DNA from 3 places in the Faecalibacterium sp. AF10-46 genome. Region 3 is predicted to be linked to each of the others. Evidence: predicted binding sites of a transcription regulator. Region 3 holds the regulator's gene; each other region holds the start of a gene.
What was found. Region 3 encodes Rex, which represses fermentation and respiration genes when NADH is low (regulators of the CRP and FNR family bind a similar motif). Its sites were predicted from a motif close to ATTGTTAANNNNTTAACAAT; they were not measured.
Positions count from the first base shown of each region.

Region 1: fucO (lactaldehyde reductase) is a predicted target of Rex. The motif match lies at 4,911-4,930, and genes of this name have one in related genera.
Region 2: DWV57_RS06690 (phosphoglycerate kinase) is a predicted target of Rex. The motif match lies at 4,967-4,986, and genes of this name have one in related genera.

Region 1 is NZ_QVGY01000012.1:26,628-34,502, reverse strand. Features, by position in the region: gene atpD (F0F1 ATP synthase subunit beta) at 1-1,273, shown strand, start outside; gene atpC (ATP synthase F1 subunit epsilon) at 1,273-1,680, shown strand; gene DWV57_RS12055 (sugar phosphate isomerase/epimerase family protein) at 1,852-2,700, shown strand; gene DWV57_RS12050 (hypothetical protein) at 2,862-3,674, opposite strand; gene DWV57_RS12045 (ABC transporter ATP-binding protein) at 3,668-4,369, opposite strand; gene DWV57_RS12040 (GntR family transcriptional regulator) at 4,362-4,739, opposite strand; gene fucO (lactaldehyde reductase) at 5,000-6,148, shown strand; gene DWV57_RS12030 (putative ABC transporter permease) at 6,316-7,623, shown strand; gene DWV57_RS12025 (calcium/sodium antiporter) at 7,864-7,875, shown strand, end outside.
Region 2 is NZ_QVGY01000004.1:159,647-167,521, forward strand. Features, by position in the region: gene DWV57_RS06675 (TetM/TetW/TetO/TetS family tetracycline resistance ribosomal protection protein) at 1-907, opposite strand, end outside; gene gpmI (2,3-bisphosphoglycerate-independent phosphoglycerate mutase) at 1,139-2,665, opposite strand; gene tpiA (triose-phosphate isomerase) at 2,763-3,533, opposite strand; gene DWV57_RS06690 (phosphoglycerate kinase) at 3,641-4,849, opposite strand; gene DWV57_RS06695 (Coenzyme F420 hydrogenase/dehydrogenase, beta subunit C-terminal domain) at 5,222-5,488, opposite strand; gene DWV57_RS06705 (DUF6551 family protein) at 6,128-6,967, opposite strand; gene DWV57_RS06710 (hypothetical protein) at 6,964-7,875, opposite strand, start outside.
Region 3 is NZ_QVGY01000005.1:100,713-108,587, reverse strand. Features, by position in the region: gene DWV57_RS07390 (carbohydrate ABC transporter permease) at 1-152, opposite strand, end outside; gene DWV57_RS07385 (sugar ABC transporter permease) at 163-1,092, opposite strand; gene DWV57_RS07380 (ABC transporter substrate-binding protein) at 1,302-2,693, opposite strand; gene DWV57_RS07375 (thymidine kinase) at 3,294-3,911, opposite strand; gene DWV57_RS07370 (redox-sensing transcriptional repressor Rex) at 3,998-4,639, opposite strand; gene DWV57_RS07365 (ATP-dependent Clp protease proteolytic subunit) at 4,901-5,581, shown strand; gene DWV57_RS07360 (DNA translocase FtsK) at 5,684-7,875, shown strand, end outside.

The DNA of each region.
Region 1 (7,875 bases), on a different contig from region 3:
CAACGAGACCACTGTGCGCTGCATCATGCTTTCCGCCAGCGAGGGTCTTGGCAAGGGCATGACCGTGACCGCTACCGGCCACGGCCTGACCGCACCGGTGGGCGAAGCCACGCTGGGCCGCATGTTCGACCCGCTGGGCAGACCCATCGACGGCAAGGGCTCTGTGGATGATGTGCCGCATTGGCCCATCCACCGCAAGGCCCCCAGCTTTGCGGAGCAGAAGCCCGCGACCGAGATCCTGGAGACCGGCATCAAGGTCATCGACCTGCTGGCCCCCTATGCAAAGGGCGGCAAGATCGGTCTGTTCGGCGGTGCAGGCGTCGGCAAGACCGTGCTGATTCAGGAACTGATCCATAACGTGGCCACCGAGCACGGCGGCTACTCCATCTTCACCGGCGTGGGCGAGCGCTCCCGCGAGGGCTGCGACCTTTGGGGCGAGATGAACGAGTCCGGTGTTCTGAATAAGACCGCACTGGTCTTTGGTCAGATGAACGAACCTCCCGGAGCACGTATGCGTGTTGCCGAGACCGGCCTGACCATGGCAGAGTACTTCCGTGAGGAGACCCACAAGGACGTGCTGCTGTTCATTGATAACATTTTCCGCTTCGTGCAGGCAGGCTCCGAGGTGTCCGCCTTGATGGGTCGTATGCCTTCTGCTGTGGGCTACCAGCCCACTCTGGCCAACGAGCTGGGCGCTCTGCAGGAGCGCATCACCTCCACCAAGGAAGGCTCCATCACCTCTGTGCAGGCCGTCTACGTCCCCGCCGACGACCTGACCGACCCAGCCCCCGCCACCACCTTTGCACATCTGGATGCCACTACCGTGCTGTCCCGTAAGATCGTGGAGCAGGGCATTTACCCGGCCGTGGACCCGCTGGCATCCACCTCCCGCATTCTGGAAGCGGATATCGTGGGCGAGGAGCACTATCGCGTGGCCCGCAAGGTGCAGTCCATTCTGCAGCGCTATCAGGAGCTGCAGGACATCATCGCCATTCTGGGCATGGACGAGCTGGACGAGAACGACAAGCTCACCGTCGCCCGCGCCCGCAAGCTGCAGAAGTTCCTGTCCCAGCCCTTTGCTGTGGCCGAGAACTTTACCGGCCTGAAGGGCAAGTATGTGCCCCTGCAGGATACCGTGCGCAGCTTTGCCGCCATTGTGGACGGCGAAGCCGACGACCTGCCGGAGTGGGCGTTCTTCAACGTTGGTACGCTGGAAGATGCCCGCCAGAAGGCAGCGGAAAAGCTGGCTGAGGAAAAGGGCGGTGCCGTCTGATGAACAAGTTCATGCTGAACATCACTGCGTCCAGCGGTGAGTACTATCAGGGCGATTGCGAAGACCTTGTGTTGCCCATCAGCGATGGCGTGTACGGCATACAGGCCGGACACAGCCCGGTGCTGGTGGCCATCCACATGGGCATCCTGCACTTTGAGGTGAACGGTGAAAGCCGGGACATCCTGGTAGGCGACGGCATTGCCGAGGTGACGCCTGCCTACGTGATGGTGCTGGTGGACAGCGCCGAGCGCCCGGAGGATATCGACAAGAACCGTGCCGAGGCTGCCCGCATCCGTGCCGAGGAGCGTTTGCAGCATCAGCAGAGCATGCATGAATATTATCAGAGCAAGATCGCGCTCGACCGTGCGATGCAGCGCCTGCAGGCCGCTGCAAAGTACCGTCGCTGAGAATGAGCCGCATCTGCCAGGACCAGATCTGCAAAAAGAGCATCATTTGTATCCATTGAGGGTGCAAAGTGATGCTCTTTTTTGTTTCAGGAGGTTCCATGGAACGCAGCTTTCGTGTATAATAAGGTCAATGCAACCCCGCGTGTTGTGCGGGAAAGGAGGAGGTTTTCCATGATCCAATTCGGCCTGCGTCTGCATGACGCGGAAAAGCTGCCTGTTGAACAGGTGCTGCCGCTGGTGCGCCGGAAAGGCTTTACCTGCGCCCATGTGGCTCTGAGCAAATCCTTCAAGGAGCTGCCCTGCACCCCCAGCGCCCTGACCCCCGGCTATGCGCTGTATCTGCGGCATCTGTTTGAGAAAAACGGCATCGACATTGCCGTGTTGGGCAACTACCTGAACCTTGCCCACCCGGATGCGGATGCCCTGCACGCCATTCAGGAAAAATACTATGCGCACATCCGCTTTGCAAGCCTGCTGGGCTGCGGCATGGTGGGCACCGAGACCGGTGCGCCCAACGCAGAGTACAAGTTCTGCCCGGAGTGCCGCAGCGATGCCGCACTTTCCACCTTTATCAAGAACTTCAAGCCGGTGGTGCGCTGCGCCGAGCAGTATGGCGTGACCATTGCCATTGAGCCGGTGGTCAAGCACATCGTGTACGATGCCAGACGCGCCCGCACTGTGCTGGACGAGATCGGCAGCCCGAACCTGCAGATCCTGTTCGACCCCGTCAACCTGCTGAACATGGAAAATGTGGACCGCCGCGAGGAAGTGTTCGCCGAGGCCATCGAGCTTCTGGGCAAGGACATCGCCATGATCCACTTCAAAGATTTCCTGCGCAAGGATGCGGGCGGCCAGCTGGCTGCTACGGGTGCAGGGCAGGGAGGCATGGAGGACTACCGCACCATCCTGCGCTTTGCAAAGCAGGAAAAGCCCTATATCTTTGCAACGCTGGAGAATACCACCCCGGAAAACGCGGTGGAATGCCTGAACTACCTGAAAAAGCAGTACGACGAGTGCTGAACACTTTATAACAAGAAAAACATCTGCAAACTTTGCCCGGAATGGGGCAGCTTGCAGATGTTTTTTGTATCAGATGAAGTTTATGGTTCGGCCTTTTACAAATAGCAATTAAGAAGTAGTTTCGCTGAAAATGCCCAGAGCGAAAGCGGAGGACATTAAAATTATTCCAGATTCAGCTTATGCTCCATCAGCCAGCGGGTCAGCAGGAAGTACCCTGCGGCAAAGGCAATGCTGACCGCCAGCCCGAACAGGGTGGTGAAAGCACTGGGCGCAGCAATGGAGATGTCCACGCCGCCAAGGGTGGGATAGGAAACAGCCTGCAGCATGTCGGCACTGCTGACACCGGAGCTCAGCCAGCTCTGCAGGAAGGACAGCAGGAAAAATGCCAGAATACCGGCCGGGACCATGTGCTTTTTGAACTGGTGGCCGATCATGCATGCGGCATAGATGCACAGGATGCTGGACACCAGTGCCACCAGCCCGTTCAGCGTTTCAAAGGCCAGCCAGAGCCACCCGGAGCTGCCGGTCATGCGGAAGATCTCTCGGAAGATCTCTACCACTTTCTGCCACAGCTCCGGCAGCTGCTGCAGGGCCGCGCTGTTCAGAGACAGAGCCAGCAGCATCACCGCAAAGGAGAAAATACCCACGATGCCGCTGCAAAGCATCCAGACCACGCTGGAGATCAGCTTGGAAAGGATGAGCTGGCTTTCCGTCACCGGCAGGGTGTGCATCAGGTAGCCTTCGCGGCCCAGCAGATTGCGGGTGAAGCGGGTCACAATGGTCATCACGGACACCACTGCCACTGCAACGGCTACGACCATGTAGGCGAACAGCAGCAGAGATGCAAAGTTGTCCTTGGAAGAGCTGCGCAGGGAAAAGCCGCTCAGCACTGCCAGCGCAACAAGGGCCAGATACAGCCCGCCATAGGTGCGGCCGGTGGCCTTGAATTCATATTTTAACAGTTGTTTCAGCATTTGAATACCTCCCGGAAATATGCATCCACGCTCATGCCCTCGGTCTCGCGCAGCTCTTCGGCATTGCGGTGGGCGAACACCCGGCCATCCTTCAAAAAGACGGCTTCGTCCAGAATTGGCTCGATATCGCCGATGAGGTGGGTGGATAGAATGACGGTCGCATCCCGGCTGTAGTTGTTCAGGATGGTGCTCAGGATATAGTCCCGGGCAGCAGGGTCCACGCCGCCAATGGGCTCATCCAGCAGGTAGAGCTTTGCGGCACGGCTCATGGCAAGGATCAGCTGCACCTTTTCCTTGCTGCCCTTGGAGAGGGTCTTGAGCCGCGCCTTCGGTTCCAGTTCCAGCCGGGCCAGCATTTCGTTTGCCTTAGCGGGGTCAAAATCGGCATAAAATTCGTGGAACATTTCCACCAGCTGCTCCACACGCATCCAGTCCGGCAGCCAGTCAGCATCCGGCAGATAGGACACGATGGCTTTGGTGTCCGGCCCGGGGGTCATGCCGGCGATCCGGATGCTGCCTGCACTGGGCTGCAGCAGACCGTTTGCCAGCTTGATGAGGGTGGTCTTGCCGCTGCCGTTGGGGCCAAGCAGCCCCACGATGCGGCCAAAGCCGATGTGCAGGTCTACATTTTCCAGTGCGGTCTTATCCTTCTGGTAGCACTTGGTCAGTGCTTCACAGCTCAAAAGTTCACTCATTGCGGTCCTCCTTTGCGTCCCAGTGTTCCAAAAGCGCGGCTGCCTGTGCGGGACTGTAGCCGATGCCGCGCATCTTTTCCAGAAAATCCGACGCCAGCGTCCGGGCGGTGTCGGCACGAAGCTGTTCGATCAATGCAGTATCCTCCGTAACATAGCGGCCTGCGGTGCGTTCGGTGTGCACCAGCCCCTCCGTTTCCAGCTGGGCAAGGGCACGCTGCATCGTGTTTGGGTTCACCCCGGCGGCTGCGGCCAGATCACGCACCGAATCCAGATGCCCGCCCGGCGGGTAGGTGCCGGCCAGGATCCGGGCCTTCAGCCGTTCCACAAGCTGTGCATAGATCGGGCGGCTGGCATCAAACTGTTCGCCCATGGTATCATCTCCTTGTCTTGATGTATTAAGCGCTTGATACAATAATACACGATTTGCTCTGTTTGTCAAGGGGAAAAAGAAAAAACAACATAAAACTGTGGGAAATTGGAAAAAGTGCCCATAAAACACTGCACATTGATAAAAATTTACAATAAATTCAAATAATTTCACATTGCAAAGCTTTTGACAATGTGCTATGCTGAAAAACAGAGAGCTCCGCCCGGAAAGCGGCGGAAAAGAGATTTGGAGGAAAAATAACTATGGCTGACCGCATCGTTCTGAATACCATCTCCTACCATGGCCACGGTGCCATTGAGAACATCGTTCCCGAACTGACCGCCCGCGGCTACAAGAAGGCATTCGTCTGCTCCGATCCCGACCTGATCAAGTTCGGCGTCACCAAGAAGGTCACCGATCTGCTGGATGCTGCAAACTTTGCCTACGCTGTTTACAGCGAGATCAAGCCCAACCCCACCATCGCCAACGTGCAGGACGGCGTGGCCGCTTTCAAGGCTGCTGAGGCTGACTGCATCGTGACCATCGGCGGCGGCTCCTCCATGGATACCGCAAAGGCCATCGGCATCATCATCAATAACCCCGAGTTTGCGGATGTCCGCTCTCTGGAAGGCGTTGCTCCCACCAAGAAACACGCTGTGTTCACCATCGCTGTTCCCACCACCGCCGGCACTGCTGCTGAGGTCACCATCAACTACGTCATCACCGATGTGGAGAAGAAGCGCAAGTTCGTCTGCGTGGATACCAACGATATCCCCGAGATCGCCGTGGTCGATCCCGATATGATGTCCTCCATGCCCAAGGGCCTGACCGCCGCCACCGGCATGGACGCTCTGACCCACGCCATCGAGGGCTACATTACCAAGGGCCACTGCGTCATCTCTGATATGTTCCATCTGGAAGCCATCAAGCTCATCAGCCAGAGCCTGCGCGGCGCAGTGCAGAACACCCCGGAAGGCCGCGAGGGCATGGCTCTGGGCCAGTACATCGCCGGCATGGGCTTCTCCAATGTGGGTCTGGGCATCGTGCACTCCATGGCACACGGCCTGTCCGCTCTGTATGATACCCCGCACGGTGTGGCCTGCGCCATCCTGCTGCCGGTGGGTCTGGAGTACAACAAGAGCGTCGCCGGTGAGCGCTACCGCGCCGTGGGCAAGGCCATGGGCGTTGTGGGCATCGATGAGATGAACGATGTGGAAGCCGCCGATGCAACCATCGCCGCCGTCAAGCAGCTGGGCGCAGACGTGGGCATCCCCGCAAATCTGCACGGCATCCTGAAGGAAGAGGATATCCAGTTCCTCGCCGAGTCCGCATTTGCAGATGCCTGCCGTCCCGGCAATCCCCGCGACACCAGCGTGGAGGAGATCGTGGAGCTGTATAAGAGCCAGCTGTGAGCTGTAAACTGAATCAATAAGAAAGGGCCGCTGTGCGTTTGAATGCACGGCGGCCCTTTTTGCAGGCAGGACGGCTTTTGTGAATTTTTCACAACAGCTCTTGTAGAATATGCTTAAACCGGGTACAATCAGTGTATCGACAAAATTCCACAAGCGAAAGGATGCCTATGACGCTGAACTTCTATACTCTGGGTGTTATTTATCTAGTATATTCCTTTCTGGGCTGGGTGGCTGAGACGGTAGTCGCGACCATCCGGGGCGGAAGGTTTGCCAACCGCGGTGCGGCGGCAGGCCCGTTCTGCTTTATCTACGGTACCACCGGTGTGCTGCTGGCCGTGAGTTTCAGCGACCTGCGCACCGAGCCGGTCTACCTGTTCTTTGCCTGTATGATGGCGGCAACGGTGATGGAATGGATCACCGCCAAGCTGCTGGAACGCCTGCACCGCCGCAAGTGGTGGGACTATTCCGGAAAAAAATTCAATCTGAACGGCTATGTGTGCCTGCAGTATTCGCTGCTGTGGGGTGCGCTGGGCACGGCAAGTGTGCTGTGGGGCAATAATGTGTTGCTGCAGCTGTGCGCGCATATCCCTGTCTGGCTGCTGCGCCCGGCAGTATGGGTCTCGCTGACGGTGGCGGTACTGGACCAGATCGGTTCGGCGGTGCTGGTGCAGCAGTATGCGGCCCGGCACCCGATGCTGGAGCAGCTCAACCAGAGACTGGGGGAGCGGTCGGACACGCTGCGCCGCAGGATCGCGCTTTACATTGAAAAACGCATCCAGTATGCTTACCCGGCTGCGGCCCGGCAGGAGCAGACTGCGCTCCGGAAGGGGGAAAAGAACTTTCTCAGCGTGTCCGACCTGCTGTGGCTGTTCGTGATCGGCGCGTTTCTGGGCGACATGGTGGAGACGGTGTTCTGCCGCGTGACGGCAGGCGTGTGGATGAGCCGCTCCAGTCTGGTCTGGGGGCCGTTCAGCGTGGTGTGGGGGCTGGCACTGGTGATGGCTACAGTGCTGCTGCGGCAGGAAAAGGACAAAAGCGACCGCTATCTGTTCGCCTTCGGCACCGTCATGGGCGGTGTGTACGAATACGTGTGCAGCGCCGTCACCGAGCTGCTGTTCGGCACCGTGTTCTGGGACTACAGCAAGTTCAAGTTCAATCTGGGCGGGCGCATCAACCTGCTGTACTGCTTTTTCTGGGGCATTGCAGCGGTGGCGTGGATGCGCTACGGCTATCCGCTGGTGGAAAAGGGCATGGCAAAGGTGCGCAGCCATATCCGCCCGTGGGTAACTGCGGTGCTGGCCGTATTCATGGCGGTGAACATGCTCACCAGTGCGCTGGCCCTTGCCCGCTACGATGCCCGCACCAGCGGCGAAGCGCCCAAAAACAGCATCGATACGCTGCTGGATGCGCATTTTGACGATGCCCGCATGGAGCGCATTTATCCCAATGCCAAAAAAGTAGCCAAGGCTGGCTGAAATTTCAACGTTCCTCTTGCACTTTGGTGCAAAAACCGGTATAATACGTTTCGGATAAAAGGGAGTAAAGGGCGCTCGTTTTGCAAAAACGGTGCGCTGTGGCGCAGCGACATCCCGGCAGAAATGCCCGCTGTGTCACCGGATGCTTGAGACTTTTATTACACCTTCCCATTTCTGGGCAGGATGTAATAAAGGTCTCTTTTTTATTGCCGCTCTGCCAAAAACAAAAGGAGAAAAACTATGCTCATTCCT
Region 2 (7,875 bases), on a different contig from region 3:
TGGCTTCCGCCAGCGTATACTTTACGCCGGAGTACAGCCGCAGCTGGTTTGCCTTTTCCTCCCACGGCTCACCATCTGCTTCGCCGGAGAGCTGGGCCTTTACCTTCAGTTCGCCGCCAGTCACGCGCAGCCATGTCAGGCGCGTGCCCTGCTCATCCTGCGACACCTTAAACACCTTGGCACCAAAGGCATCCAGCGTGGGAGCCGGACGGATATAGCGGTCAATCCCGTCCAGCAGAGCATCCACGCTTTCCAGTGCATCGTTTTCGGTACGCCGCAGCGCCGAACCGAACCAGCACGGGAACACATGCCGGCGTGCAACGGCCGGGATGATGTCCGCATCGGTCAACTGCCCGGCATCCAGCATCCGATCCATCAGTTTTTCGTCACACAGGGCCAGTGCTTCGTCCCGGTCGGCCTGCGGCACATCAAAGGCCACAAAGCCCTCGCCCAGACGGTGGTTCAGCTGGGCGAGCAGTTCTTTCCTGCTCTTGCCGGGCAGGTCCATCTTGTTCACGAACACAAAGGTGGGCACATGGTAGCGCCGCAGCAGCCGCCAGAGCGTCTCGGTGTGGCTCTGCACGCCGTCGGTGCCGCTTACCACCAGCACAGCATAGTCCAGTACCTGCAGGGTGCGCTCTGTCTCGGTAGAAAAATCCACATGTCCGGGGGTGTCCAACAATGTGATATCCGTATTGCCCGCCGTCAACAGGGCCTGCTTGGAAAAGATGGTGATGCCGCGCGCTTTTTCAAGCGTGTCGGTATCCAGAAAGGCATCCTTGTGATCCACGCGGCCCAGCTTGCGGATCGCGCCGGAGCGGTAGAGCATGGCTTCCGAAAGGGTGGTCTTGCCGGAGTCCACATGGGCAAGGATGCCCAGAACGATTTGTTTATGCGTTGTTTCCATCCGCTTCTCCTACAATCAAAAATTCATTTTTATTGTAGCACGGATGGGGAAAAAAGAAAAGTTTTTGATTTAGAATGGGGGTCGAAGCCCAAAAACGCAGTTTATCTTATCGGCTTTTCACGTGAAAAAACAGCTCTGGAAAATCCGCAGATTTTCCAGAGCTGTAAATATAAGAATAACAATTCCGCTATTCATAGCCAAAGCGAACGCGTCGGCTATTTTAATGGTCAGTTACTCCACGATGATGCTCTTGCCGGTCATTTCAGCAGGCACGGGCAGACCGATATACGGCAGCATGGTGGGAGCGATATCAGCAAGGCAGCCGCCCTCACGCAGCTTCACATCACCGCAGCCAACTGCCACAAAGGGCACCACGTTGGTGGTGTGTGCGGTGAAGGGGGTGCCGTCCGGGTTCATCATCTTCTCAGCGTTGCCGTGGTCGGCGGTGATGAAGGCGCAGCCGCCGGCCTTCAGCACAGCAGTGACCACCTGATCCACAGCAGTGTCAACGGCTTCCACGGCCTTGACCGCAGCATCGAACACGCCGGTGTGGCCCACCATATCGCAGTTTGCGAAGTTCAGGATCACCACATCGTACTTGCCGCTCTCGATGCGCTTGACGCACTCGGCAGCAACCTCGGGGGCGCTCATCTCAGGCTGCAGATCGTAGGTGGCGACCTTCGGGCTGGGGATCACGCAGCGGTCCTCGCCCTCGTAGGGAGCCTCCACGCCGCCGTTGAAGAAGAAGGTGACATGAGCGTACTTCTCGGTCTCGGCAATGCGCAGCTGAGTCTTGCCATTCTCGGACAGGTACTGGCCCAGAACGTTCTTCAGCTCCACAGGCGGATAGGCGACCTCGCAGTTGGGCATGGTGGCATCGTATTCAGCCATGCAGACATAGTTCACCTGCTTGCGGCCGCCGCGGCGCTCAAAGCCGGTGAACGCATCGTCGCAGAAGATACGGGTCATCTGGCGGGCACGGTCGGGACGGAAGTTCATGAAGATAACGGTGTCGCCGTCCTGCACGCGGCCGCCCTCACAGGTGACGCAGGGCAGAACGAACTCATCGGTCTTGTCTGCTGCATAGGAAGCCTCGATGGCCTCGGCAGCGTTGGCGGCATGATTGCCCTCGCCGTAGACAAAGGCAGCATATGCCTTCTCTTCACGATCCCAGTTGTTATCGCGGTCCATGGCGTAGTAACGGCCGGAGACGCTGGCGATCTTGCCGATGCCCAGCTCGTCCAGCTTAGCCTGCAGGTCGGCCAGGAAGCCCTTGCCGGAGTGCGGGTCAGTATCACGGCCATCGGTGATGCAGTGCAGGTAAACGTTCTTTGCACCCAGATGTTTTGCCATTTCCAGCACGCCGAACCAGTGGTCTGCGTGGCTGTGCACACCGCCGGTGCCCACCAGACCCATCAGATGGATGGCCTTGCCGGCATCGATGGCAGCCTTCATGTTCTTGACCAGAACCGGGTTCTGGAGCATCTCGCCGTCCTTGATGGACTTGGTAATGAGGGTGAGCTGCTGGTACACGATGCGGCCAGCGCCCATGTTGGTGTGGCCAACCTCAGAGTTGCCCATCTGGCCCTCGGGCAGACCGACGGCCATGCCGGAAGCGTTGATGGTGGTCATGGGATATTTTGCCATCAGAGCATCGAGGTGGGGTTTCTTTGCGGCGACCACGGCGTTGCCGAAGGTCTCCTCCGGCACCCAGCCGAAGCCATCCATGATGCACAGAAGAACAGGTTTCTTTGCCATAAAATTGAATCTCCTTTGAATTTAACAAATCAGCGCCCGGCACAGCGCTGGAAATGCGGCGCAGCCGGGCGCTGAAACAGCTGATTTAAACCGTCGATCAGCCCTTGGTGGCTGCATTGACGATCACTGCAAAGTCGGGAGCCTTCAGGGATGCGCCGCCGATCAGGCCGCCGTCCACATCCTTTTTGCTCAGCAGTTCCTCGCAGTTCTTGGCGTTCATACTGCCGCCGTACTGGACAGTGGTAGCCTCGGCAACTGCCTCGCCGTACACCTCGCCGATCACCTTGCGGATCTGGCCGCAGACTTCCTCAGCCTGATCGGCGGTAGCGGTCTTGCCGGTGCCGATGGCCCAGATGGGCTCGTAAGCGATCACGACATTTGCCATCTGCTCAGCGGTCACATCACGCAGAGCGATCTTGGTCTGCATACGCACCAGCTCTTCGGTCACGCCCTCTTCGCGCTGCTGCAGGCTCTCGCCCACGCAGATGATGACCTTCAGACCGGCGTTCAGAGCAGCCAGAGCGCGCTTGTTCACGGTCTGGTCGGTCTCGGCGAAGTACTGGCGGCGCTCAGAGTGGCCCACAATGACGTACTCCACGCCCAGATCCACCAGCATGTCAGCGCTGATCTCGCCGGTAAAAGCGCCGGACTTCTCGAAGTGAACATTCTCAGCACCCACATGGATGTTGGTGCCCTTGGTCTTTTCCACAGCGGTGACCAGATCGGTATACGGGGTGCAGATGACTACCTCGCAGCCTGCGTCCTGCACGGCGGGGACCAGCTCGTCCACCAGAACAGCAGCCTCGGAGGCAGTCTTGTTCATCTTCCAGTTGCCTGCAATGATAGCCTTACGCTTTGCCTTATCCATGATACTCTATCTCCTTTATTTACCTTCTATCGTGCAGAAAACTCTGCACAAACAAAAAGATGCGGCGGCGCTAAAGCCGCCGCACCCATTATGATGCCGGGATCAGATTATGCGTTCTGAATAACTGCGATGCCGGGCAGCTCCTTGCCCTCCAGATACTCCAGAGAAGCGCCGCCGCCGGTGGAGATGTGGGTCATCTTGTCGCCCAGACCCATCTGCTGCACAGCTGCTGCGCTGTCGCCGCCGCCGATCACGGTGGTAGCATCGCTCTCAGCCATAGCCTTAGCAACTGCCAGAGTGCCGGCTGCCAGAGTGGGGTTCTCGAACACACCCATGGGGCCGTTCCAGACAACGGTCTTGGATGCCTTGACGGCATCGGCAAACAGCTTCATGCTCTCGGGGCCGATGTCGCAGCCTTCCATGTCAGCCGGGATCGCGGTGACAGGAACAACCGTGGTCTCAACAGGAGCGTCGATGGGATCGGGGAAGTCCTTGATGCAGACAGCATCAACGGGCAGCAGCAGCTTCACGCCCTTCTCCTGAGCCTTGGCCATCATCTCCTTGCAGTAATCCAGCTTGGAATCGTCGCACAGGCTCTTGCCGACCTCGTAGCCCTGAGCCTTGACGAAGGTGTAAGCCATGCCGCCGCCGATGATCAGGGTATCGACCTTCTCCAGCAGGTTGGAGATAACATTCAGCTTGTCTGCGACCTTTGCGCCGCCCAGAATAGCGGTGAAGGGACGAACGGGATCGTTCACAGCGTTGCCCAGATACTTGATCTCCTTCTCCATCAGGTAGCCGACAGCGGTATCCTTGATGAAGTCGGTGACACCTGCAGTGGAGCAGTGTGCACGGTGGCAGCTGCCGAATGCATCGTCAACATATGCATCAGCCAGAGAAGCCAGTTCTTCGCTGAACTCGGGCATGTTCTTGGTCTCTTCCTTGCGGAAACGGGTGTTCTGCAGCAGAACGACATCGCCGTTGTTCATGGCAGCAACAGCAGCCTTTGCGTTCTCGCCGACAACATTGTCGTCATCTGCAAACACAACGGTCTTGCCCAGCTTTGCGCTCAGAGCCACAGCAACGGGTGCCAGGCTGAACTTTGCCTCGGGGCCGTTCTTGGGCTTGCCCAGATGGCTGCACAGGATGACCTTTGCGCCATCGTTGACCAGCTTCTGGATGGTGGGCAGAGCTGCATTGATGCGGTTCTCGTTGGTGATCACGCCGTCCTTCATCGGGACGTTGAAATCGCAACGGACAAGCACCTTCTTGCCGCAGTAGTTCTGATCGTCGATCGTCTTCTTACCTAAACCCATGGTAATAAACTCCTCTCAAGTTTTAATTTCTGAACTAGAGTTTCGCTCGCACTCGGGGGTCTTGCCCCGTTACTCTACTATTATAAACAAAAACCGTGCACATTGCAAGCTTGCAAGATAGATAATAGTTTAACAAACATTTGCCGCTGATGCACGGAAATGTGTGTATTTTGACCGAAAGCCGCAGCCTTACCGTGTTTTCCGGCAGAACATTCCGCAAATGCGGTCATACATTCCCCATATGAACTTCTGGTTCCGCTGATCCCGCTCAAAAATTGCTTCCACACCAGCATAGCCGCTCGCCTTATACTTCCTGAAAATTTTATTTCTCAGTCTGGTATGCTTCGTTGGCCGGTTCAGCTGCGTATTCTCCTAAGCAATGTTAGAAAATTCAACCGGATAGCTTTCTATCTTCGCACCGTATTTCTCGACAAGGTGTTGTCCGCGTTCCGTGTTTATCAGCAGGCAGGAAACGCCTTCTTTACTATTGATCGTTCCTCCCTGTTCCACCAGAAGCTGCGGATCATATTTCTGAACGCCCCAATAATCTCCAATGGTAATGTCGCCCACACGCTGTCTTTGTGCGTAAGGGCATCCTCCTGCATCGTAATGGCGCTTTTGGGACATACGCTGGAACAAGCACCGCATCCGCAGCATTCCTCTTTACTATTATATTTGGGATAATATAAGTACGAATATGTCCTGAACAGCTTATAGTGTTTAAAATCTTTCTTATATTCGTAATCAATGATCCTCGACTGATATCCTTCTTTTTTTCAAGTATGTCTGTAGCGCAAATGCCTGCAACGCCGAACCGTAATTGTATGAATTATGGAAAGTGATCGTTCCAATTTTATTGGTCTTCATTCCAACACCTCACGACTTTTTCCCATCTCTCCGGCAGCGTACCAGGATTGTTATTGATCGAAAAACATTTTATTTGGAGTCAGCGCAATCACTCCACCTCTCTACAATTCATAATATACCAATTTAATTATACTACGCTTTCCTGCTATCAGCAAGTTGATTTTCTCGTTGAAACTGTAGGATTTGTAGGATTACAATAGATGATAAAAAGAAAGACGAATGGGTCGTCCTGTGTTATAGTTAAGTTGATACACAAACCACACAGAAAGGACAACGCATTCGCCATGAATACTGTAACGCAAACCATGAAGTTCCGTCAATCCCTTTTAAGCTATGCAGAGAAGCACGAGGTAACACAGGCAGCAATCAAGTACAATGTGAATCCCCCATCTAAAAAAGCGTACTGTTACTTTACTCTTCCCCGAAGTCATCCTCGCCGCTCATCGCCTTCCCGCCATAGAGCGTTTTCAGCGAAAGGCGGAACTTGCTTTTCTTTTTGTATTCGATAATCATGGCTTCAGAATAGCCCAGCGCACCGGGGCGGCGTTCTTTTGCCGCACGGATGATTGCCTTCACCGACACTCGGCCCACATGGTCTTTGAACACATCGTCCCGGACAGTATCCCCATACGCCACAACGATGCGAGCAATGCCCATCAGGATGTTGCCAGAGAAGGAGTTGTTTTCTCCCTCCCATGTTGCCGCTGCCAGACGGAGCGTTCTGTCCAGAACAGCCTGTCCATATTTGTCATAGATGCGCTCCAGTGTAGAAACTGCACTGATACCGTTTTTTGCTTTGGTCGAGGTGATTGCCAGGCCATAGGACTGCACAATGGCCTCAATCATCTTCTGTTTGGGGTCATCTGCTTCAATATGCGCCTTGAAGGTCTCGAAAGAGGACAGCGCCTTGACATGCTTTTGCTGGTCGGCAAAGATATGGGCTTCCTCCTTATATTTCAGGTCATCGTAGATCATACACCACACCGGGGTATCACGGGAACCGGACTCACTGGCAATGATCTCGATGGTGTGCTGGCCGTCAAACACATAGTTGATGCCGTCGCGGCGGCTCACCTTGACCGGGTTGATCTGGTAGACGTCAAATTCTTCCAGTGCCTTACGGATATGATTTTCGGACAGCGGCCGCTGGTACTCCTGATTGGAAACCAGATTTCGGATGGGGATCAGCTCAAAGGACACATCCGGGATGCAGCGCTGCTGCGCTTGGGTCAGCATATCTTCTGCAATCATCTTTCAATTACCTCCAGCGTCTGCGTAATTTGTTCTTCCAGTCTGCGCAGGATCACAGCAAGCTGCGCCTTGGTCGGTTCGGACACCAAATCGATATCTGTCTTTGCCCGGGTTCGTGCGATGGCATTCATCCATGTGGGGATCGTCAGTGCCAGCCCACGGAATTCCATGTCCGGGTCAAACATCGGCATCTCCTTGATGCCCACCTCCAGTGGTGTGGTCTGCTTTTGCTGCGTCTTCCCGGATAGGCCGTCCGTTGATTGCTGCCTTGGCTTTCGCTGACGCATTTTCACATCTTCTTCTCTTAGCAGTTTTCTCCTGATATCAATTAGCTTTGTTTCGTCCATTTGTGCAAACTTCCGCATTTTTTCAAAGGAAACAACGATTTTGTTTTCAACAAGTGCCGTAAAAAAGGCTTCATCCTTTTCTGCAATCTCATCCAGAAATTTTGCCAGCATACCATACGACTCTACTGAATTATACGACATTGAAATCTGCACTGCTATTACTTTGGATATACGATCAACTGGAATGCTTACCAGCTGTCCTTCCTCTCCTTTTTTCTTGATTGCTAAATCCAGACTTTTTCTTCGTTCTTCTTTTCGTTTTGCGTGAATCCTTGTTTTCTCTGCGTTATACCATTTTCCTACAAGGTACTTATAAATCGTTTTGTCCGCAGAAGATTCCTTAACTCGCTTTTTGCATATCCAGATAATGGCATCCTCTCTGGAGACAAAATTCATTTCTACTGTTTTGTAGTCCATCTCTTCGTAACTGCAGATTTCATAACGCTTGTGTCCATCCAGAATGCAGCCGTGCCACACCACAATGGGCTCCCTGCAGCCTTCACGGAGCAGGCTATTCTCCAGCCTGTTTTCCTCCTCCAGAGATAGTGGAACGCTCAGCAG
Region 3 (7,875 bases):
ATCCACAGGCTGATGCCTGCAAAGATCTCGCTGTTGTCCTTAAAGGTAGCGCTGATCATCCACAGCAGGGGATAGATCATGATAACGCCGACCAGGATCAGGACGAAATACTTGAAGAAGGTTGCAATTTTGTTCGATGTTTTCATTCCCATACTGGTCACCTTACCTTTCGTCAGAGTAGTAGACCCACTTCTTCTGGCTGGTGAATGCAATGATCGTCAGGATGCAGACGATGATGAACATGATCCATGCCAGAGCGGATGCCATACCCATGTCATAAGACTTGAATGCATAGTTGTAGACCAGCAGAGAGATCAGCGTGGTAGAACCACGGGGACCGCCGTTGGTGATGATGTAGGGGCCATTGAACTCCTGGAAAGCCTGGCAGATCTGAGTGACCAGATTGTAGAAGATGATGGGGGTGATCATCGGAACGGTGATGGAGAAGAACTGACGCCACTTGCCGGCACCATCAATGGTAGCGGCTTCGTACAGGTCTGCAGGCACGCCCTTCAGAGCGGCCAGGAACAGCACCATGGCGGAACCAAACTGCCAGATGCGCAGGAAGCAGATGATCCACAGCGCGTAGCTGGGGTCAGACAGCCACTCGGGGCCCTGCACCAGACCAAAGGTGACAGCGCGCAGCACGGTGTTGAGCAGGCCGTCCACGCTGAACACAGCCTTCCACAGAACGGCGATTGCAACAGAGCCGCCCAGAATGGAGGGAATGTAGTACACCGTGCGGAACAGGTTGACGCATGCGATCTTGAAGTTCAGGATGTATGCGATGAACAGCGCAAAGACCAGCTTCAGAGGCACGGTAATGAAAGCGTACTTGAAGGTGATGAGCAGCGCCTTGGTGATCTTGGTGGTGGTAAAGGCCGTGATGTAGTTGGCCAGACCAACGAACTGGGTGCCGCTCTTGAAGAAGTTCATATCGGTGAAGCTGTAGTACAGCGACTGACCAAAGGGAACTGCCTTAAAGACGACGAAGCCGATGATCCAGGGAATCAGATAAAACAGACCCTGATATTTGTCCAGCCACTTCTGGAACGGGGTGCGCCCGACGGCGGGAGCATTGCTTTCTTTCATCTGGGAAATCCTCCTTTTTAAGGAATTTCGGAGCATGAGACGGACGAAGGGGGTAACAGACCGGATACAGCTTTGTCAAGAATTTGTAACATATTCCTGACAAAAAAGGGGCATCTGCCGTATGGGCGGCAGGTGCCCCTCCGTTTTGGTCAAAGGGTGCCTTTTATGATATGTACGTCACCGCACACAGCGGCACTCTGAAGAAAAACTTAGCCGATGGTGTAACCAACAGACTCCATGCCGTCCAGCAGGGTATCAACAACATCTGCACCGGAAACGCCGTCGTAGTCAACGGTGTCGAACACTTCCTGATAGATGCCGGTGCCGGAAGCCTTCAGGTCGTTGTTCTCGAACAGGGGATCCAGCTTGTTGGTGGTGAAGGCCATGACCTTTGCATTTGCCTCAGCAACCAGATCCTTGACAGCGCCGGCTTCCTGAGCAGCAGCCAGACCAGCCTTGGAAGCGGGGATGCCGCACTCGGAACCCATGATGGCAGCGCCCTTGCCGTTGTTCAGCAGGAAGTCGATCAGGGTAGCAGCCTCAGCAACGCACTGGCTGGTCTTGGTGATAGCCAGACCCATGGAGACCTTGGAGAAGCCGCCGTTGTTGTCGCCGAACTTGATCTCTTCGCCAACGGTGAAGCCGTCCTTGTTGGCATCATCCAGAGCGGAGGAGTACTTGGAAGCAGCGGAATCCCACTCGAAGATACCTGCGATCTTACCGGTGATCCACTCGTTGGACTGGTGGGTAGCGGTATCGGAGTTAGCGGAGTAGTAGGTCTTCAGGTTCATCATGACGTGGCCATCCACCAGGCTCTTGATGAAGTCGATGCCCTCAGCGATCTCGTCCTCGGTGTAGTTCAGGGTAGAGGTGACGGGATCAGCCCAGTCCTTGCCGTACTTGGACTCGAGGTAGAACACCATCAGGATCATACGGTCGTATGCGCCCAGATGCATGGGGTAGTAATCGTCGCCCAGCTTCTCCTTGAATGCCTTGCCGGCAGCCATCAGATCATCCAGAGACTTGGGAACTTCGGTGATGCCAGCCTTGTTGAAGGTGGTCATGTTCCAGAAGAAGATACGGCCGGTCATGGAGACAGGCACGCACTGCTGAGCGTTTGCAACGTAGCAGGCATCCAGAGCAGCGTCATCCCACTGGGTCAGATCCAGAAACTTGGAAACGGTGTTCAGATCCACGAACTTGCTGCCATCAGCAGAGTAGTTGTACAGCCAGTTCCAGTTCACCTGGCACACATCCTGTGCGTTGCCAGCGATGAAGGCAGCTGCCATTTTCTCTTCCCAGCCGGACCATGCGGCGAAGGTGGGCTCGATGGTGATGTTGGTGTGCTCAGCCTGGAACTCCTTGATGGCGTTCTGGTAAGCCTCGTGACGGCTGTCGCCGCCCCACCAGCTGATGGTCATGGAAACAGGGCCGTCAGACAGTGCCAGGCTCTCGTCTGCAGAAGCAGCGGGAGCGGAAGAAGCGGTGGAAGCAGCAGAGCTGGATGCAGCAGAGTTGCCGCCGCAGGCAGCCAGAAGGCCGGCAGCGCCCACAGCGCCGGTGACCTTCATAAAATCACGACGAGAAATTGCCATGCTCATTTTTGTTCTCCTCCTAAATACAGAAAACATCATCTCGAACGGGGGTTCTGCACATACCCCGTTGTATACAATTATGATAACAAAACAACAACCAAAAAGAAAGACGCAAATTGCAGATATCTAAACAAAAAACGTACAAATATTGCTCTTGTTTTCACGCGAGAATTGATGCCTTTGCTGAAATGAATAAACTTGGCTCGAAAAACTGTGCAACATGTATATTTCGCCATTTTGCATAGAAAACTGGGATGTATCATAGGGGGAACGTCGAATTTTGCAATAATTTTGTAAACATTCGGTTTTGGAATATGGAACTGTTGCATACATTGTGGCAGAGCAACACATTAAAATGGCCCGGATGCGGGCTTGCAAACTGATATATCAATAGTGCAAAAAATGTGCACTCTGATATATCAATCGCGTGAAGCAGGCATCCGGCACCGGTCTGCAGGCGTTGAAATCGGTGCTTCTTCGCCCTTTTGGGGGGTGAAGAAGCATCGACAGCGACATATTTTGCGCTGCTGCGTGGACAGCGCCTGTGGGCCGGGGAAAAAAAGAAAGACTGCCGTGTCGTTGAACACAACAGTCTTGTATACAAGCTTATTCGACCTGCGAAGCAGCTTTTTCGGCGTAGAACGCGCGTTTTGCCTTGAAGTAGCACTGGGGGCACATGCTCACGTACTGCACATCGTTTTCCAAATCGATGGCCACCTGCTCGCCCTCAAAGACGAACCTGCCGTTCACCCTGCGGCAGTTGCAGATGGCCTTGCGGCCGCAGGTGCAGATAGTCTTCATCTCCTCGATGGTGTGGGCCAGCTCCAGCAGGCGGGTGGAGCCGGGAAAGCCTTTGAGTGAAAAATCTGCCCGCAGGCCGTAGCAGATCACCGGAATGTTCAGATCCACAGTTACCATGAACAGCTGCTCTGCCTGCTGCGCAGTGAAAAACTGGCTCTCGTCGCACAGCACGCAGGCCAGCGGCGCACCGTCAGCGTTGGCCGTGCGCACGGCCTCGAATACATCCGTCTCCGGCGGGATCAACAGATCAGCCTTGCGGCGCACGCCCAGACGGCTCACCAGCTCACCGCCGCCCTTGGTGTCCACCTGTGGCTTGAGGATCAGCACCCGCATCCCCTGTTCTTCGTAGTTGTGGGCTACCTGCATCAGGGCGGTGCTTTTGCCGCTGTTCATTGCGCCGTAGCGGAAATACAGTTTTGCCATTTGAAAAACTCTCCTTGCAGAAGAACCCTCTCAGTCAAAGCCTGAGAGGGTCCTTTTATTACTCTTGTTCCTTATAACAGGTATCTTCAGTCCTGATTGCGCAGGCGGTAGCCAAGGCTCATCAGGCTGTCGCCCAGATGGACATTCTCCACCACCACATCGGGATACGGCACAGAGAGGTCATAGTGGGAGAAGTTCCAGAAGCCCTCGATGCCCAGATCTACCAGACGGCCGCTGACCTGTTCCGCACCATCGCGGGGCACACAGAGCACTGCGACCTTGGGGTGATGCTCGGCACAGAAAGACTCCAGCTCGTCGATATGGCGGATCTGGATGCCGCTGATCTCCTTGCCTACCTCGCTCTGTGCCACATCAAAGGCGGCGATCAGGCGGTAGCCGTTGGTATCGGTGGTGATAAAGCGGCTCACTGCCTTGCCCAGACGGCCGCAGCCGATCAGGATGGTGGGCAGGCGGTCACCGTTGCCGAACAGCAGGCCTTCCAGAATGGAGAGCAGGTTTTCCACCGAGTAGCCGATGCCCTGCCGGCCATTCACATCGCCGATGCAGTTGAAGTCCTGCCGTACCTGCGAAGCGGTGGTGCCCATCTGAGCAGCCAGCTCGCGGGAAGAAATGCTGTTGATGCCGTCCACCTGCAGAGAGCGCAGATAGCGGTAATATTTGGGAAGACGCTTGATAACGGGAAGTGAAGCCTTTGCAGGGGTGTTCATAGAATACTTTCTCCTTTCGCTCTATCGCAGTACTTGCCGCAGCTGCCTGCTTTACAGATGCGGCGCAGAGAAACCCCGATCCGTTTACGGGTTCATATTGCAGATATTACAATCAATTATTTAAAGTATACTGCACCGATGGAGAATGTCAAATCATTCTCAAAAAAATTTTATGAAATGTTACCGCTTTTTTGCTGCAGCGAGTCTGCATAGCCCGGCACAGGCTGGGGAATGCTGACAGAAAACGCAGGAGGAAAGCATATGAACGATGAAACGCAGCTGACCGACGAGCGTCGGCTGGAAAAGGAAGAGATCGAAGATCTGGGCACGGTCACGCTGGCCCGCGGGGAGCATGTGATCCACTGCCTGACCGTCATCGGCCAGATCGAAGGCCATTCGGAAGCGCCGCAGGGCCAGAAGACCACGAAGTATGAGCATGTGATCCCGCAGCTGGTGGCCGCGCAGGAAGATCCTCGCATCGAAGGTCTTCTGGTGTTGCTGAACACGGTAGGTGGTGATGTGGAAGCAGGCCTTGCGCTGGCGGAGCTGATCGCCAGCGTGTCCAAACCCAGTGCAACGCTTGTGCTGGGCGGTGGGCACTCCATCGGCATCCCGCTTGCCGTCAGCGCCCGGCGCAGCTTCATCGTGCCCACAGCCACCATGACCGTGCACCCGGTGCGGCATTCCGGTGTCATTCTGGGGGTGCCGCAGACCATGCGCAGCTTTGAGCAGATGCAGCAGCGCATCACCGGCTTCGTAGCGGCCCACAGCGGCATGACCGAAAAACGCTACACCGACCTGATGCTCCACACCGGCGAGCTGGTGATGGACATGGGCACCGTGCTAGATGGACGCCGGGCCGTGAAGGAAAAGCTCATCGACGAGCTGGGCGGGCTTTCGGATGCGCTGGCGTGGCTGTATAAAGAGATCGAACGCAAATGAAGGCCGATTTTGTACAACAATAGGTTTGCCATTTTCTTCCCTGCGTGGTACAATAATAAAATCAAATAGTGTGTCTACTACAAACGCGGGGAACAAAGAAACATGGCAACAAAAAAACGTAAAACGACAACACGGCGCGCAGCATCGCGCAAAAAGCGGGCCGAGCAGCGGCTTCCGGCGGGGCTTGGCACCCTGTTTGCAGGCCTTTTGCTGGTGGTGCTGGCCTTTGTGGAGGGAGATTCGGCATGGAAGGCCCTGCACGATGTGCTGTTCGGACTTTTTGGCTGCGGCAGCTTTGTGCTGGGCGCGGCAGTGTGTTGCCTTGCTGTGCAGTATACCCGGGGCGAAGACCTTCTGCCCAAGATCTTCAAGCTGGTTCTTGGGCTGGTGTTTGCCTGCGGCACGGTGATCGTTTTTTCCGATATCCAGCCGCAGGGCATGTCGGCATTTCAGATGACGGCTGCCTGCTACGCAAACGGCGTGAATGCATGGATCGGCGGCGGTGCGTTGGGCGCACTGCTGGGCGGCAGCCTGCTGCTGCTGTGCGGACGGCCTGCGGCAACCCTTATCATGATCGTGCTGGCACTGTGTGTCAGCCTGTACATTTTTGATCTGACCCCGGCAGAGGTGTGGCAGTGGCTGTGCGCTGCGTTTGGCGGCGTGCACGCAAAGGGTGCGGCCATGGCGCAGCAGAGCGCAGCCCGCCGCGCTGAACGTGCCGCTGCCCGCGCGGCAGAAGCCGAGGCTGAGGAAGACTACGACGAAGCAGAAGATGAATACCGGGATGAGGAAGATGCCGAAGAGGAGATGGAAACTCCGGCTTTCCGCATCGGTGTGCCGGACTGGCTGAACGGCATCCGCCACTGGGGCCACAAGGTGACCGAAGAGATGGAGGCAGAGGAGCCGGAGGCCGCCCCACAGCCGGAGCCGCCCGCAGATACTTCCGGCCAGCCGCTTGCCCAGCCGGAGCCTGCTGCCCCGGCCATCACGCCGGTGCAGGTACGGGTATCCCGGCCCCGGGCTTCCTTTGACGTAGACCTTGGCCCCGACCACACTGAGGTGAAGGAGGGCGGCAGCGAACCCATCGAGCCGCTCATCGTGGGCCCGGGCGGCACCTTTGGGCAGAACCCGCTGCGCCCGGCCCCCAGACCTGCCCCGCAGCCCATCGTACAGGACGCGGTGGAGACCGATGCATCCGATTTCTTTGCAAAGGCTGCACAGCCGGTGCAGCCTGCGGCAGCGGAAAGCTTTGATACTCCGGTCATGACCCCGGCAATGCCGACGGCCCAGCCGGAAAGCCCGGCAGCGGCAGTCACGCCGGAGATGCCCGCCGTGCCCATCCAGCCCGCAGTCCCGGCGGCACCCGCCCGGGTGAGCGCCGAAAACGCCGTTGCCATGCGCGGCACGCCCGACGAGGACGGCTGGATCAGCATTACCAGCGAACCGGTGGAGGAAAAGGATATCAGCACGCTGGTGGCAGCGGCAATGGAAAAGCCTGCCGCTTCCGAGCAGGCCGCGGCAGCGGCCCCTGTGGACGAGACCGAACCGGTGGATACTTATCAGTACCAGTATCCGCCCATTGAGCTGTTTGAAAAATCGCAGGACGAGACCGACCCCGGCGCGCAGGAAGAGCTGAAAGCCAACGCCCAGAAGCTGGTGGACACGCTGGAAAGCTTTGGCGTGCGCACCCGTGTGCTGGATATCTCCCGGGGCCCCTCCGTCACCCGGTACGAGGTGCAGCCCATGGCGGGTGTCAAGATCAGCCGCATCACCTCGCTGGCAGACGATATCGCCCTGAACCTTGCGGTGGCGGATGTGCGTATGGAGGCGCCCATCCCCGGCAAGCCTGCCGTGGGCATTGAAGTGCCCAACCACAAAAAGACCCCGGTGTATATCCGCAGCGTGTTCGAGAGCCAGAGCTTTTTGCGCATGACTTCACCCTTGGGCATTGCGCTTGGCAAAGACATTGCCGGTGTGGCACAGGTGGCAGACCTGTGCAAGATGCCCCATCTGCTCATTGCAGGCAGCACCGGCAGCGGTAAATCCGTGTGCGTGAACAGCATCATTATGAGCCTGTTGTTCCGCTCCAGCCCGGAGGACGTGAAGCTGCTGCTGATCGACCCCAAGGTGGTGGAGCTGGCCGAGTACAACGGCATTCCCCACCTGCTGATGCCGGTGGTCACCGAGCCGAAAAAGGCTGCCGGTGCGCTGGGCAGTGCCGTGCAGGAGATGGAGCGCCGCTATCATCTGTTTGCAGAGAACAATGTGCGCGACATCAAGTCTTTCAACAAGCT